Regions from separate parts of the uncultured Friedmanniella sp. genome, predicted to be linked through region 2. Evidence: riboswitches for the same ligand, from Rfam matches in the RefSeq annotation. Region 2 holds a riboswitch; the other holds the start of a gene.
What was found. Region 2 has a riboswitch for S-adenosylmethionine ahead of thrC (threonine synthase). Riboswitches for the same ligand answer to the same signal wherever they lie in the genome.

Region 1 (7,242 bases), on a different contig from region 2:
CTTCCAGCCGATCATCCTCGAGGGCCTCCTGGTGACCCTGAAGCTCACGGCCTACAGCGCGGTCATCGGCTTCGCTGCCGGCATCGTGCTGGCGCTGATGAGGCTCTCGGCGAGCCCCGTGCTGCGCTCGGTGAGCTGGGTCTACATCTGGATCTTCCGCTCGATCCCGCTGATCGTCCTGCTGCTGTTCCTCGCGAACGCCACCGCCCTCTACCCGAGCCTCGGGCTGTCGGTGCCGTTCGGGCCGCAGCTGTTCAGCCTCGACGCGACCCAGCTGCTCAGCTACGAGGCCGCGGCGATCATCGGCCTCAGCCTGAACGAGGCCGCCTACGCCGCCGAGATCGTCCGGTCCGGCCTCATCTCGGTCGACCCGGGCCAGCGCGAGGCGGCCGTCGCACTGGGACTGCCGCGGCACCGGCGCTTCAGCCGCATCGTGCTGCCGCAGGCGATGCGCGCGATCCTGCCCTCGTACGCGAACCAGCTGATCGGACTGCTCAAGGGCACCTCGGTCGTCTACATCACCTCGCTGCTCGACCTCTTCGGCCAGGTGGAGACCCAGGCGAGCACCAACAGCGGCGAGGTCATCCCGCTCCTGATGGTGGCGACGGTCTGGTACGTCATCCTCACGACTGTCCTGTCGGTGTTCCAGTACTTCGTGGAGCAGCGCTTCGCCCGCGGCGTCGACCGGCTGGCCCAACCCGGACGAGCCCAACGGGTGCTGGCGGCTGTCCTCACCCGACGGGGGGTGGCCCGATGAGCGCGGCGGTCACCGGCACCTCGCCCGTCCCGACGGCACCCGCGGCGACCACGGCCGTCGTCCAGGTGCGTGGGGCGACGAAGTCCTTCGGCGCGCACACCGTCCTTCACGAGGTCGACCTCGACGTCGAGCGGGGCACGGTGACCGTGGTCCTCGGGCCGTCCGGGTCGGGCAAGTCGACCCTGCTGCGCTCGATCAACCACCTGGAGAAGCTGGACGCCGGCTTCGTCAGCGTCGACGGCGAGCTGGTCGGCGTCCGGGTCCACCGCGGCCGGCTGCACGAGCTCAGCGAGCGCGCGATCCTGCGCCAGCGCGCCCGGATCGGGTTCGTCTTCCAGAGCTTCAACCTCTTCCCGCACCTCACGGTGCTGGACAACGTCGTGGAGGCGCCCGTCGCGGCGCTCGGACGCGACCGGGCCGAGGTGCGGGCCGAGGCGCGGACGTTGCTGGAGCGGGTCCGTCTCGCCGACAAGGCGGAGTCCTATCCGCGACAGCTCTCCGGCGGGCAGCAGCAGCGGGTGGCGATCGCCCGTGCTCTCGCGCTGCGTCCGGAGCTGATCTTGTTCGACGAGCCCACCTCGGCCCTGGACCCCGAGCTCGTCGGCGAGGTCCTCGCGGTGATCAAGGACCTGGCGGCGTCCGGCACCACCATGATCATCGTCACCCACGAGGTCGGATTCGCCCGCGAGGTCGCCGACACCGTCGTGTTCCTCGACGGCGGCCGCGTCCTCGAGCAGGGACCTCCCGAGCAGGTCCTGACCCATCCGCGGCACCCGCGCACCGCCGCGTTCCTCAGCCGCGTGCGCTGACCCACCCCACCCGGACCCACCTCATCCCGCACGGCCTGCGGCGCCGCCGCGGCACCCCATTTCAAGGAGACAACCATGTCGATCACCACCCGTACCCGAGCAGGGTCGGTCGCCGCCCGCGCCGCGCTGCTCATCCCCGTCCTGGCCCTCGCGCTCGCGGCCTGCTCGACGAGCGACGCGGCCACCACGAGCGCGCCGAGCGCCGACGCGAACGGCAACACCGCCGTCGTGGTCGCCGACAACACCACCACCGCCACCCGCACCGAGATCACCGTCCAGACCCAGGCGGCCCTGCGGGACGAGCTGCCCGCCGCCGTGAGGGACCGCGGGACGCTGGTCATCGGCGTCGGCGCCCTGCCCGCCGGCTTCCCCCCGCTGGCCTACGTCGGCGACGACCACAAGACGCTCACCGGCGCAGAGCCAGACCTCGGCCGGCTCGTTGCCGCGACCCTGGGCCTGAAGCCCGACCTCCAGAACAACGCCTGGGAGAACATGTTCGTCCGGCTCTCCAGCGGCCAGCTGGACGTCGGCTTCTCCAACATCACGGTCACGGAGGAGCGCAAGCAGAAGTACGACTTCGCCTCCTACCGTGACGACAACCTCGCCTTCGCGGTCACCAAGGACGACCCCTGGACCTTCGACGGCGACTACCACGCGCTGGCGGGCAAGACCGTCGCGGTCGGTTCGGGCACCAACCAGGAGAAGATCCTGCTCGAGTGGCAGAAGAAGCTGAAGGCGGAGGGCCAGACGCTCGAGGTGCGCTACTACAAGGACAACAACAGCACCTACCTGGCCCTGGCCTCGGGTCGCATCGACGCCTACTTCGGGCCCAACCCGGGGATCGCCTACCAAGACCAGCAGTCGGCGGCCACGAGCACGCCGACCCGGACCGCCGGGACGTACTCGGGGGCGGGTGACACCCTCCAGGGGCTCATCGCCGCGACGACGAAGAAGGACAGCGGCCTCGCGAAGCCCGTTGCCGACGCCATCAACTACCTGATCACGAGCGGACAGTACGACGCGTGGCTGAAGGCGTACAACCTGCAGAACGAGGCGGTCAAGTCCTCCGAGATCAATCCGCCCGGGCTGCCGCTCGACAACGCATGATGCGTCCGCGTCGGGTGCGGCTCACGTGAGTGACCTCACGCCGCATTCCCGATGAAGCCGGTAGACAATGGGGAGGAAAGTACCGTGACCACCGAGGAGCACGCCATGACCGAGCCGTCGACGAACCGGCCGCTCGTGCTCGCCCTGGTGGGCGTCGGGCCGCGGGGAGCCGGCCTGCTCGAGCGGCTCGTCGCCAATGCTGCGGTGCTCGGCTCCGGGCCGGTCGAGGTGCACCTGATCGACCCGTTCCCGGCGGGCGGCGGACGGGTGTGGCGCTCGGCGCAGTCGGAGCTGCTGCGGCTGAACACCACCGCCGAGGACCTGACCGCGTTCGTCGACCACACTGTCGCCATGGCGGGGCCGGTCACCCCCGGTCCGACGCTGGCCGAGTGGTGCCAGACCCACGGCGTCGACCTCGACGACCGGGCCCTGGCCGCCGAAGCCGCGTCCCTCGGTCCGCTCGACTTCCCGACCCGACGGCTGGCGAGCGCCTACCTGGACTTCGCCGTGCGGCGTGCGCTGTCCCCGCCGCCCGCCGGTACGACCGTCCTCACCCACCGGCAGCGGGCTGTCGACCTTCGCTGCGGCCCTCGCCCCGACGCCAAGGGCGATCGCGAGGTCGTGGTGCTCGAGAACGGCGAGACCATCGAGGCCGATGCGGTCGTCCTGCTCAACAGTCATGTCGACGTCGGCCCGGCGCCTCGGTTCGCGGCGCTGGCCGACTTCGCGACCGAGCACGGGCTGACCTACCTGCCGCCCGGGTACGCCGGCGACCTGGACCTGAGCGCGGTGCCGGCCGGGCAGGACGTGCTCGTCCGGGGCTTCGGCCTGGACTTCGTCGACCTGATGGTCCTGCTGACCGAGGGTCGCGGCGGGCGCTTCGTCACCCGAGGTGACCGGCTGGTCTACGAGCCGTCCGGCTCCGAGCCGCACCTGCTCGTCGGCTCGAGGCGCGGCGTCCCCTACCACGCGAAGCCGACCTACCGGCTGCGCGTGCCCAGACCGCCGGGCACCACCTTCTGCACGCCACAGGCGGTGTCCGCGCTGCTCGGGAGGGGCGAGACGCTCCACTTCTTCGACGACGTGTGGCCACTCGTCGGACGTGAGGTGGCCTGGGGCTACTACCGCGAGCTGGGGCTGGGCCACCCGGACCGGATCGCCACCTCCTGGTCGGACTTCGCGGAGGGCTTCGCCGCGCTGGAGTGGGGGAGCGAGGCCTATGACCGCTGGATCGCTGACGCGGTACCGGACCACGCCGACCGCTTCGATCCGGCGGCCGTCGACCGCCCGCTGCGTCAGCTGCGTGTCGCCGACGCCGACGAGCTCAGTACGGTCGTCCGCCGCTACGTCCGCGCCGACCTCGCCCGTCGCGCGGACCAGCGGCACAGCGCCGACCTCGGCGCCTTCTTCGCGCTGCTCGCGGTGCTGCCGGTCCTCGGGCCGGTGCTCGGCTCCCCGCAGCTGGACCCGCGCTCGCTGGTGGCGGACTTCTACGGCTGGTTCCTGGGCTTCTTCAGCTTCTGGGCCAGCGGGCCGCCGCCCGACCGACTGGAGCAGCTCCTCGCGCTCGAGGAGGCCGGAGTCGTCTCCTTCCTCGGCCCGGGTCTGGAGGTGGCGGCCGACGTCGAGCGCGGAGTCTTCGTCGCCCGGTCCTCCGCCGTGGCCTACGAGGTCGAGGCGCACGCACTCGTGGACGCCACGTTGCCGGCGTTCGACCTGGGCCGCGCCGAGGACCCACTGCTGGCCGCGCTGCTCGCGCGCGGCGAGGTGTCCTCCCACGTGCTGCGGGACCCGGCTGGACGGCCGCTCGACACCGGCCAGCTGCGGACCGACGCCACTCATCACCTGGTCCGCGCCGACGGGTCGGTCGCGCCGCGGCGGCTGGCCCTGGGCATGCACACCGCGGTGAAGGCGGCGGCGTTCGCGCGTCCGTGCACGAACGCGCCGGTGCACCGGCTCAACGACCAAGTCGCCCGTGCCCTGCTCGCGCTGCGACACCACCCGGCCGAGGAGGCCGTTGGCGTACCCGCCGACGATGAGCCGGTCGGCGCGGGAACGAGGGGCTGACGTGAGCCCGCGGTCGCCAGGACGCCCGGCGGCACCCGTGGCGCGGACAACGGCCGGGGGGCGCCCGGCTCGTGGCCTGGCACCGCTCGTCGACCTCTCGGCGATGGCGGGTCTCCCGTGTTCCGACGGGCGGGGCTCGGTCAGCGACGTGACGGGTGAGGACGACCTGGCGAGGGTCACAGACGACAGCGGGCCCTCCCTGACCGAGCTCGCCGCCCTGCTGTCCGTGCTGCTCAAGTAGCCGCCGGCTCCCGTCCACACCCTGTACCAATGCTTGTTGCTAGGAAATATCGAGTTATCGTGTCCCTGTCACGAGCGTCAGCGTCAAGCCCCGGCTTGCTGACCGGCAACCCTCCTCCGCGGTGGGGTGCCCCGGGTGACGACATGGCCGCTGCCGACCGGGCAGCGGCAAGCGCGGCCCCGTCCTGGGGTCCTGATCCGGAAGGTCATCCGTGACCGTTCTCGCCCCCCCGTCCACCCCGACCCCCAGCGTCGCGAGCCCGACCCCGACCGGGCCTGCGGTCGCCGCCGAGGTGCCCGCCTTGCTGCCGACCGTCGGCGCCTCGGAGTCCGTGCCGCTGGTCGGGGGCCGGCGTGCGCGTTTCGTCCACCTGGACACCGCCGCCAGCGCCCCCGCCCTGACCCGGGTCGCGAACCACGTGAGCGACGTGCTGCCGTTCTACGCCAGCGTCCACCGCGGCGCCGGGTACCTCTCGCAGCTGTGCACCGGACTCTACGAGCAGGCCCGCGTGACCGTCGGCCGCGCGGTCGGGGCCCGCGCCGACGATGTCGTCGTGTTCACCCGCAACACGACCGACGCCCTCAACCTCCTCAGCGCCGCGGTCCCGGGCGAGGTGGTCGTCCTCGACGTGGAGCACCACGCGAACCTGCTGCCCTGGCGCTCGCCGTCTCCTGGGCACGGCGTCCGGGTCGTGCCCAGCGGCTCGACCCTGGGGGAGACGGAGGCGGCGCTGGCGGCCGAGCTGGCGCGCCGCCCGGCGGCGCTGCTCGCGGTCACCGGCGCGTCGAACGTCACCGGGGAGGTTCCCGACCTGCCTCGCCTGGTCCGTCTGGCTCACGCCCACGGCGCCCGGATCGCCGTGGACGCAGCCCAGCTCCTCCCGCACCGGGGCTTCGACCTCGCCGGGCTGGGCGCGGACTACGTGGCCTTCTCCGGTCACAAGCTGTACGCCCCGTTCGGCGCCGGCGCGCTCGTCGGGCGCCGCGACTGGCTGGACGAGGCCGAGCCGCACCTGGCCGGCGGCGGTGCCGTGCGTCAGGTCACGACGACCGGCACGGAGTGGGCGAGCAGCCCGGAGCGGCACGAGGGCGGCACCCCGGCCGTGCTCGGCGCCCTCGCGCTCGCCGAGGCGCTGCGCACCCTCGAGGCGACCGGCCCGGGCCGGATCCGCGCCCACGAGGCCAGCCTGCACCGACGCCTCGTCGACGGGCTACGGCTGCGGGGGATCGAGCCGCTCCGGATCTGGCCCGACGCTGCCGACGTGGTCGGCGTCGTCAGCTTCACCGTGCCCGGCTTCCGCTCGGCGCTGGTTGCCTCCTACCTCTCCGCCGAGCACGGCATCGGCGTCCGGGACGGCCGGTTCTGCGCGCACCCGCTGCTGGCCCGGCTCGGGGTCGACGACGGCGCGGTGCGCGCCAGCCTCGGGGTCGCCAACTCCTCGGCCGACGTCGACCGACTTCTCGGAGCCCTGGACCTGCTGGTCGCCGAGGGTCCCCGGTGGACCTACACCGCGGACGGCTGCCGCCCCTTGCCTGACGACCGCGAGCTTCCTGCCTGGGCGGCCGTGACCGGTCTGCAGGCCCTCGGCACGGCCAGCACCCCGTGCGCACCTTCGAACACCCCAGCGGCAGGAGCCGACCGATGACCGAGACCACCACCGCCCGGGCGGGCTTCGCCAGTCCCGTCGACGTGGCGCGGCACGGGACCTACCGGGTGCCGCAGCGCCCTGAGGACCCCCGGCCGCTCTACCGCTTCACCCACCGGATCACCCGGGACGGCTCCAGCGGCTTCCCGGCCGTGCCCGGTCGCTACCACCTGTACGCGGGCTGGTTCTGCCCCTGGTCGCAGCGGGTGGTGCTCGAGCTCGAGGTGAACGGACTCACGACGAGACCAGCGGGGGGTCAGGCGGGTCGTCCCTCCTCTGAGGATGGCGGTGTCATCTCGGTGTCCTACGTCGACGACGCCCGCGACGGCCGCGGCTGGGCCTTCCGGCAGACCCACGGACCCGACCCCGTGAACGGCTTCACCCTCTTGCGCGACGCCTACGAGGCCACCGAGCGGGGCTTCGACGGCCACGTCAGCGTGCCGACCCTGTGGGACACCGAGACCGGACGGGTGGTCAGCAACGACTACCGGACGCTCGGGCTGGACATCGCCACGCAGTTCCCGGGTTTCCGCTACCCGGGCGTCGACACCTATCCCGCGGGCCACCGTGCGGAGATCGAGGAGCTCGACCGGTGGGTCGGGCCAGCGGTCAACCA
Region 2 (7,242 bases):
TGGCGCGGCGGCTCGAGGTCACCGAGCGCACCGTCCTGCGCGACGTCGAGGCACTGTCGGCGGCGGGCATCCCGGTCTACGCGGAGCGGGGCCGGAACGGCGGCTTCGCCCTGCTGCCGGGCTACAGCCCCGACGCGGCTGCGCTGACTCCGATCGAGGCCGAGGCCCTCTTCCTCGCAGGCGGCCATGCCGCGCTCGAACGGCTGGGACTGGCGGATCCGCTGGCGTCGGCGCTGCGCAAGCTCGCCACCAGCCTGCCGGCCGACCTGGACTCCGCGGTGGTGCGGACCTCCGAGCGGATCCTGATCGAGAGCACCGGCTTCGACCCCCCGGGCCCGGAGCTGGGCCACCTGGACCTCGTGCAGCGGGCAGTGTTCGACGACCTCCGGCTCCGGTTCCGCTACCAGCCCCGCCTGCCCAGCACCCCGGGCGTGCGGACCGTCGACCCGTACGGGCTCGTCGCGGCCGGGCCGACGTGGTACCTGGTCGCCGCCCACCGCGGCCGGCCTCGGACCTACCGGTTGTCGCGGATGAGCGAGGTGGCGGCCCTCAGCACCCCCGCGGTACGACCGGCGGACCTCGACCTCCGGTCCCTGTGGCGAGCGCTACGCGTGGCCTACTCCGACCGGCCGAGCGTGCCGCTGGCGATCCGGACCGAGCCTCGCTGGACGGAGATCCTGCTGTCCTCGCTCAGCAGCCAGCTGAGCGGTCTGGTGGACGTCACGCACGACGGCGGGACGGCTCTGGTCCGCGGCCGCATCTTCACCATCCGCGGCACAGCAGCGGTGCTGGCGGGCTTCGGTACCTTCATCGAGGTGCAGGAGCCGGCCGAGCTGCGCGACTCGTTGCGCGAGCTCGGCCGGGAGCTGTCCGAGCGCTACGCCGCCGCTCAGCCGCCCGCGACCGCCGGGATGATCGAGACCTTGGCGCCCTCAGGAACCGGAGCCTCGAGGCCGCCGACGAACCGCACGTCCTCATCGCCCACGTAGACGTTGACGAAGCGGCGCAGCTGGCCGGCGTCGTCCAGGATGCGGCCGCGGATGCCCTTGTGGTTGGCCTCCAGCGACTCCAGCAGCTCCGCGAGCGTGCCGCCATCGGCGACCACCTCACCGGCCCCGGCGGTGTAGGTGCGCAGGATCGTGGGGATGCGTACCTTTGCGCTCATCCGCGGTACTCCTTCCAGAAGTCGGTGAAAGCCTCGTAGCGAGGCGGGATGGTGGTCTTGGGGCCGACGTGGCCGCTGACCGCGTCGAGGGTCTTGAGCCCGTCGCCGGAGTTGATGATCACCGTCTCGGCACTGGGGTCGAGATGACCGTCGATGATCAACTTCTCGGTCACGCCCAGGGTCACCCCGCCCGCGGTCTCCCCGAAGACACCCTCGGTGCGGGCCAGTCGCTGGATGTTGCGGACCACGGTGTCGTCGTCGACGTCGGCGATCAGGCCGCCGGTGCGGCGCACCACGTCGAGCACGTACGGGCCGTCGGCCGGGTTGCCGATGGCCAGCGACTTGGCGATGGTGTCCGGCTTCACAGGCGGGACGAAGTCAAGATCATTCCGGTACGCCTGGGCGATCGGCGAGCAGCCGGTGGCCTGGGCCCCGAAGATCTTGTACGGCTTGTCCGCCACGAGTCCGAGCTTGATCAACTCGGTGAAGCCCTTGTCGATCTTGGTCAGCTGGGAGCCGGAGGCGACCGGGATCACGACCTGGTCGGGCAGCCGCCAGCCGAGCTGCTCGGCGATCTCGAAGGCCAGCGTCTTCGAGCCCTCGGAGTAGTAGGGGCGGACGTTCACGTTGACGAACGCCCAGCCCTCCTCCTCCGCGGCGATCTCGCTGGCCAGCTTGTTCACGTCGTCGTAGGTGCCCTGGACGGCCACGAGCGTGGTGTCGTAGACCGCTGAGGCGATGATCTTCTGCTGCTCGAGGTTCTCCGGCACGAACACGACCGAGCGGATGCCGGCCCGGGCGGCGGCAGCGGCGACGGCGTTGGCCAGGTTGCCCGTGGACGGGCAGGCCAGCACCTGCAGACCGAGCTCGCGGGCGGCCGAGAGAGCGACGGCGACGACGCGGTCCTTGAACGAGTGGGTCGGGTTGCCCGAGTCGTCCTTCACCCACAGCTGTCGCAGGCCGAGGTCGGCGGCGAGGTTGCCGGCGTCCAGCAGCCGGGTGTAGCCGGGGTCGGTGGAGCGGAAGCTCGCGATGTCGGTGGGGACCGGCAGCAGCGGGGCGTAGCGCCAGATGCTCTTGGGCCCGGCCTCGATCTGCGCGCGGGTGATGGCCGGGAAGTCGTAGCCCACCTCGAGCGGGCCGAAACACTCCAGACACGCGTAGAACGGACCCAGGGGGGACTTCTCGCCGCAAGCGCGGCAGACGAGGTGGGTGGCGTTGCCGAAGGCACCGGGCCGGACGCCGACGGGCGCCTCGAACGAGGTGGCGGCAGGGGTGGCGAGCGCAGTCATAGCCTGGCTTTCTTCATCTGTCCTGGCCGGCGTTCGACCAAGGCGGAGTTGGCACCGTTCCTGCCTCTTGCAGGCGGTTGCCGGGGAGTCAAAGGGCCGTTCCCTCATCCCCTCTGGATGACATAGTTAGCGTAGCGTCGGCCCGCCCGCGGAGGCGCATCGGCGTACCGGATGCTGGGAATCTCGTCCGCTCAGCGAGACGCTGAGCGCGCTACGGTGACCAGATCATGCCTCGCGACCTCCGTCGGTACCAGATCCGTCGGCTCGGCAACTGGGTCAACCTGAGCACGCCGCTCGGCTTGGCCGTGGCCCGGGCGGGCGGCGCTCGCGTGCGTCCCGGACCCCGCGGGCTCTTGCTGGCGGACGGCTACCGTCTCGGTCTCCCGGTGGCCAGCGCCTTCACGGTGGGCAACGTCCTCGTCACTGCCGGCCGGTGGTCGGACTGGCGGGTCGAGCGGCCCAGCCTGCTCGAGCATGAAGAGCGGCACAGCTGGCAGTGGTTCTCCCTGCTCGGACTGCCCTTCCTGCCCGCCTACGCGGTCGCCATGGGCTGGTCGATGCTGCAGACGGGCGACCGTGCCGCCGCCAATGTCTTCGAGCGGCGGGCCGGGCTAGCCCTGGGCGGCTACGAGGAGGCTCCGGTCAGGCCGATCGGACCAGCGCTGAGGGCCGGGCTCGGCCGGCTCAGGAGTCGATCGTGAGATCGATGCCCAGCCGCTTGGCCGAGCGGTTGCGCTGCCGGGTGGCGCGCAGCCGGCGGAGGCGCTTGACCAGCAGCGGATCCTGGGCGAGGGCGGCCTGACTGTCGATCAGCGCGTTCAGCACCTGGTAGTAGCGGGTGGCCGACATCTGGAACTGGTCCCGGATCGCCTGCTCCTTGGCGCCGGCGAACTTCCACCACTGACGCTCGAAGGCGAGGATCTCCGCGTCCCGGACGCTCAGCTCGCCGTCGGGCTGAGGGCTCTCGAGGTGGCTGTTCGAGACACTGACCATGGCGTCATCGTAAGGGCAAATCACACCAGTGTCATTCAAGGCACCACCGAACCTCCCTGCACAGACCGGGCGGCGATGGGCGAGCATGGGCGCCGTGACGAACGCAGACGATCCGCGCATCGGCTGGGGCATCCTCAGCACCGGCCACATCGCCTCGGTGCTCGCGAAAGACCTGGCCCTGCTGCCCGAGGAGGCGGCCCTGGTGGCCGTCGGCTCCCGGTCAACGGACAAGGCCCGGGCCTTCGCCGACCAGTACGGCTTCGAGCGCGGCTACGGCTCGTATGAGGAGCTGGCCGCCGATCCCGACGTGGACGTGGTCTACATCGCCTCCCCGCACCACGACCACTACCCGTCGGCCAAGCTCTGCCTGGAGGCCGGCAAGGCGGTGCTGGTCGAGAAGCCGCTGACCGTCAGCCCGGAGCAGACCGAGGAGCTGATCGCGCTGGCGCAGGACCGCGCCCTGCTGCTGATGGAGGCCATGTGGACGCGGACCCAGCCGCTGATCCGGCGGGCGGCCGAGCTGGTGGCCTCCGGCGAGCTGGGCGAGATCCGGCACGTGGACGCGCAGTTCGGTTTCGCCTTCGACGGCCCCACGACGCACCGGCTGCTCGATCCGGAGCAGGCAGGCGGCGCGATCCTGGACGCAGGCGTCTACCCGGTGCACGCCGTCAACCTGTTCCTGGGCGAGCCGACCGACGTCTTCGCCTGGGGGACGCACGCCTCGACCGGCGTGGACAACCACGCGGCGGCCCTGCTCAGCTTCCCCGAGACCGACGGCCGCGGCCCGGCGACGGCCGCGATCCTGTGCACGCTGAACGCGCAGCTGCCGACCCGGCTGGCCGTCTACTGCACCCAGGGTCGGGTGATGGTCGACTCCTTCTTCATCCGGCCGGAGTCCGTGAGCGTCTACCGCCTCGGCGTCGACGAGCCGGAGGAGCTGGTGACGCAGTGGCCAGGCGGCGGCTACACCTTCCAGGCCCAGGAGGTGATGCGTTGCCTGCGGAACGGTGAGGTGGAGTCGCCGCTGGTGCCCTGGTCGTCCACGCTGGAGGTGGCGCGGACCCTGGAGCGCTGGGAGGCGGCCGTCGACCAGCCCATCGGCTCTCTCAACCCCGCCGAGACCGCGGGCTGAGCCGTGGTCACGCTGATGAGGGGCACCATCCAGCCTTACGCGTGGGGTTCGACGACCTTCCTGCCCGAGCTGCTCGGCACCGAGCCGACCGACGAGCCGCAGGCCGAGCTCTGGCTGGGGGCGCACTCCTCCGCCTCGGCCACGGTCGACGGCCGGCCGCTCGACGAGGTGATCGCGGCGGACCCGGCGGGCGTGGTCGGTGCCGCCGCCGTCGAGGAGTTCGGCCCCGGGCTGCCCTTCCTGCTCAAGGTGCTGGCCATCGCCAAGCCGCTCTCGCTGCAGGCGCACCCCACCCGCGCCCAGGCCGAGCAGGGCTACGCGCGTGAAGAAGCCGCCGGCATCGCGGCCGACGCGTCCGACCGGCTCTACAAGGACGACTGGCCCAAGCCGGAGATGCTGGTCGCCCTGGTGGACAGCGAGGCGCTCTGCGGCTTCCGCAACCCCGAGGCGTCCTACGACCTGTTCGGCCAGCTCGGCGTCCCCGCCGCGACCGCGCTGGTCGCCCCCCTGGTCGACGCCGCCCTCACCCCGGACCGACGGCTGGCCGCGGTGTTCGAGAGCGCCCTGCGGCTGGCCCGCGACGACCTCGGCGTGGTGGCGGACGTCGTCGCCGCGGCGCGCGGGATCGAGGTAGCGGGCGACCTGGGCCTGTTCGCCCGGACGGCTCGCGAGCTCGGGGAGCACTACCCCGACAACCCCGGTGTCCTCGCCGCTCTGCTGATGAACCGGGTGTCGGTGCGGCCCGGCCAGGCGGTCTTCCTGCCGGCCGGCAACCTGCACGCCTACCTGCACGGGGCCGGCGTGGAGATCATGGCCAACTCCGACAACGTCATGCGCGGCGGCTTGACCCCCAAGCACGTCGACGCGGACGAGCTGCTGGCGATCCTCGACTTCACCCCCGGCTTCCCCGGCTACGTCGAACCGGTCGAGGAGTCCCCTGGCTGCTGGCGCTACCCCACCCCGGCTCCCGAGTTCGCCCTGTGGCGGCTCGAGCCGGACGGGTCTCCCGTCGAGGCGCCGGGTACGGGATCCGGCCGGGTCCTCCTGGTCACCGAAGGATCGGTCGACGTCGGCGGACTGACACTGACCCGCGGCCAGGCGGCCTTCGCCTCGGCTGGGGAGAAGTTGAGGCTGGACGGCACCGGAACGGCATTCGTCGCGGGTCCCGGCGTTCACGCGCCCTGAGCTCGTCGAAGGCCTCGAAGAGGTTGCGCTGGTCCTGACCGGATGATCACGCTCAGCGGGGGTGCGGCGACCTCCACAACCAGCCCCCGTAGGGTCGAACGCATGTCCCCCGCACCGGCGGAACCGCTCGTCTCCCTCCGCGGCGTCCAGAAGCACTACGGCGCGGTCCAGGCGTTGACCGACATCGACCTGGACGTGGCGCCGGGCGAGGTGGTCGTCGTCATCGGCCCGTCCGGCTCCGGCAAGTCGACGCTCTGCCGCTGCATCAACCGCCTCGAGACCATCTCCGGCGGACAGATCACCATCGACGGCCAGCCCCTGCCGAACGAGGGTCGCGAGCTGGCCCGGCTGCGCGCCGAGGTCGGGATGGTGTTCCAGTCCTTCAACCTCTTCGGCCACAAGAACGTGCTGGAGAACATCACCATGGCGCCGGTGAACGTCGCCAAGGTCAACCGGGCCGAGGCGCAGCAGCGGGCGCGCGAACTGCTGGACCGGGTCGGCCTGGCCGACAAGGAGACGGCGATGCCGGCGCAGCTCTCCGGCGGCCAGCAGCAGCGGATCGCCATCGCTCGGGCCCTGGCCATGCGGCCGAAGCTGATGCTCTTCGACGAGCCCACGTCCGCGCTCGACCCGGAGATGATCAACGAGGTGCTGGCCGTGATGGTCGAGCTGGCGGCCGAGGGGATGACCATGGTGGTCGTCACCCACGAGATGGGCTTCGCCCGCCAAGCCGCCAACCGCGTCATCTTCATGGACGCCGGCCGGATCGTCGAGACGGGTACCCCGCAGGAGTTCTTCGACCACCCGCAGACCGATCGAGCCCGCGACTTCTTGTCCAAGGTGCTCACCCACTGAGCGCCTGACCTGCTCGACCTCCCACACCCCAAGGAATCCCCCGTGACCACGTCTCACCTCTCCTTCACCGCCGACAGCACGCGTCGTTTCTCCCGCCGCACCTTCGGCGCCTCCGCCGGCCTCGCCGCACTCTCCCTGGCCGCCCTCTCGGCCTGCGGCAACGACACCAGCGCCCTGAGCACCAACAAGACCGACGTCAGCGGCTACGACGCGATCATCGCCGCGGGCCCGACCGCCGACGCGGCCACCGTCGACGGCAACGCCTGGGCCAAGAAGATCAAGGACCGCGGCACGCTCAACACCGGCGGTTCAGACTCGGGCCCGCTGTTCTCGATCAAGGACCCGGCGACGGGCAAGCTGACCGGCTTCGACGCCGGACTCGCGCAGCTGCTCTCGCACTACATCACCGGCAAGGCCGACGGCCCGATCCAGCTGACCATCACCACCGTCGACACCCGCGAGACCCTGATCGAGAACGGCACGGTCGACACCGTCGTCGCCACCTACTCGATCACCCCCGCGCGGGCCAAGAAGGTGGCGTTCGCCGGGCCGTACTACCGCTCGGGTGACGCGGTCATGGTCAAGTCCGACAACACGACGATCAACTCGGTCAAGGACCT

Region 1: linked by a shared signal. The riboswitch ahead of ACFE7W_RS07375 (aminotransferase class V-fold PLP-dependent enzyme) and the one ahead of thrC (threonine synthase) in region 2 are both predicted to bind S-adenosylmethionine.

Annotation. Positions count from the first base shown of each region.
Region 1 is NZ_CAXTHT010000002.1:641,634-648,875, forward strand. Features, by position in the region: gene ACFE7W_RS07350 (amino acid ABC transporter permease) at 1-757, shown strand, start outside; gene ACFE7W_RS07355 (amino acid ABC transporter ATP-binding protein) at 754-1,566, shown strand; gene ACFE7W_RS07360 (ABC transporter substrate-binding protein) at 1,642-2,673, shown strand; gene ACFE7W_RS07365 (FAD/NAD(P)-binding protein) at 2,758-4,740, shown strand; gene ACFE7W_RS07370 (hypothetical protein) at 4,844-4,981, shown strand; SAM riboswitch class IV at 5,048-5,161, shown strand; gene ACFE7W_RS07375 (aminotransferase class V-fold PLP-dependent enzyme) at 5,193-6,626, shown strand; gene ACFE7W_RS07380 (glutathione S-transferase C-terminal domain-containing protein) at 6,623-7,242, shown strand, end outside.
Region 2 is NZ_CAXTHT010000020.1:19,036-26,277, forward strand. Features, by position in the region: gene ACFE7W_RS20460 (helix-turn-helix transcriptional regulator) at 1-989, shown strand, start outside; gene ACFE7W_RS20465 (MoaD/ThiS family protein) at 890-1,165, opposite strand; gene thrC (threonine synthase) at 1,162-2,457, opposite strand; SAM riboswitch class I at 2,468-2,581, opposite strand; gene ACFE7W_RS20475 (hypothetical protein) at 2,685-3,158, shown strand; gene ACFE7W_RS20480 (DUF3263 domain-containing protein) at 3,142-3,450, opposite strand; gene ACFE7W_RS20485 (Gfo/Idh/MocA family protein) at 3,545-4,582, shown strand; gene manA (mannose-6-phosphate isomerase, class I) at 4,598-5,767, shown strand; gene ACFE7W_RS20495 (amino acid ABC transporter ATP-binding protein) at 5,870-6,622, shown strand; gene ACFE7W_RS20500 (glutamate ABC transporter substrate-binding protein) at 6,665-7,242, shown strand, end outside.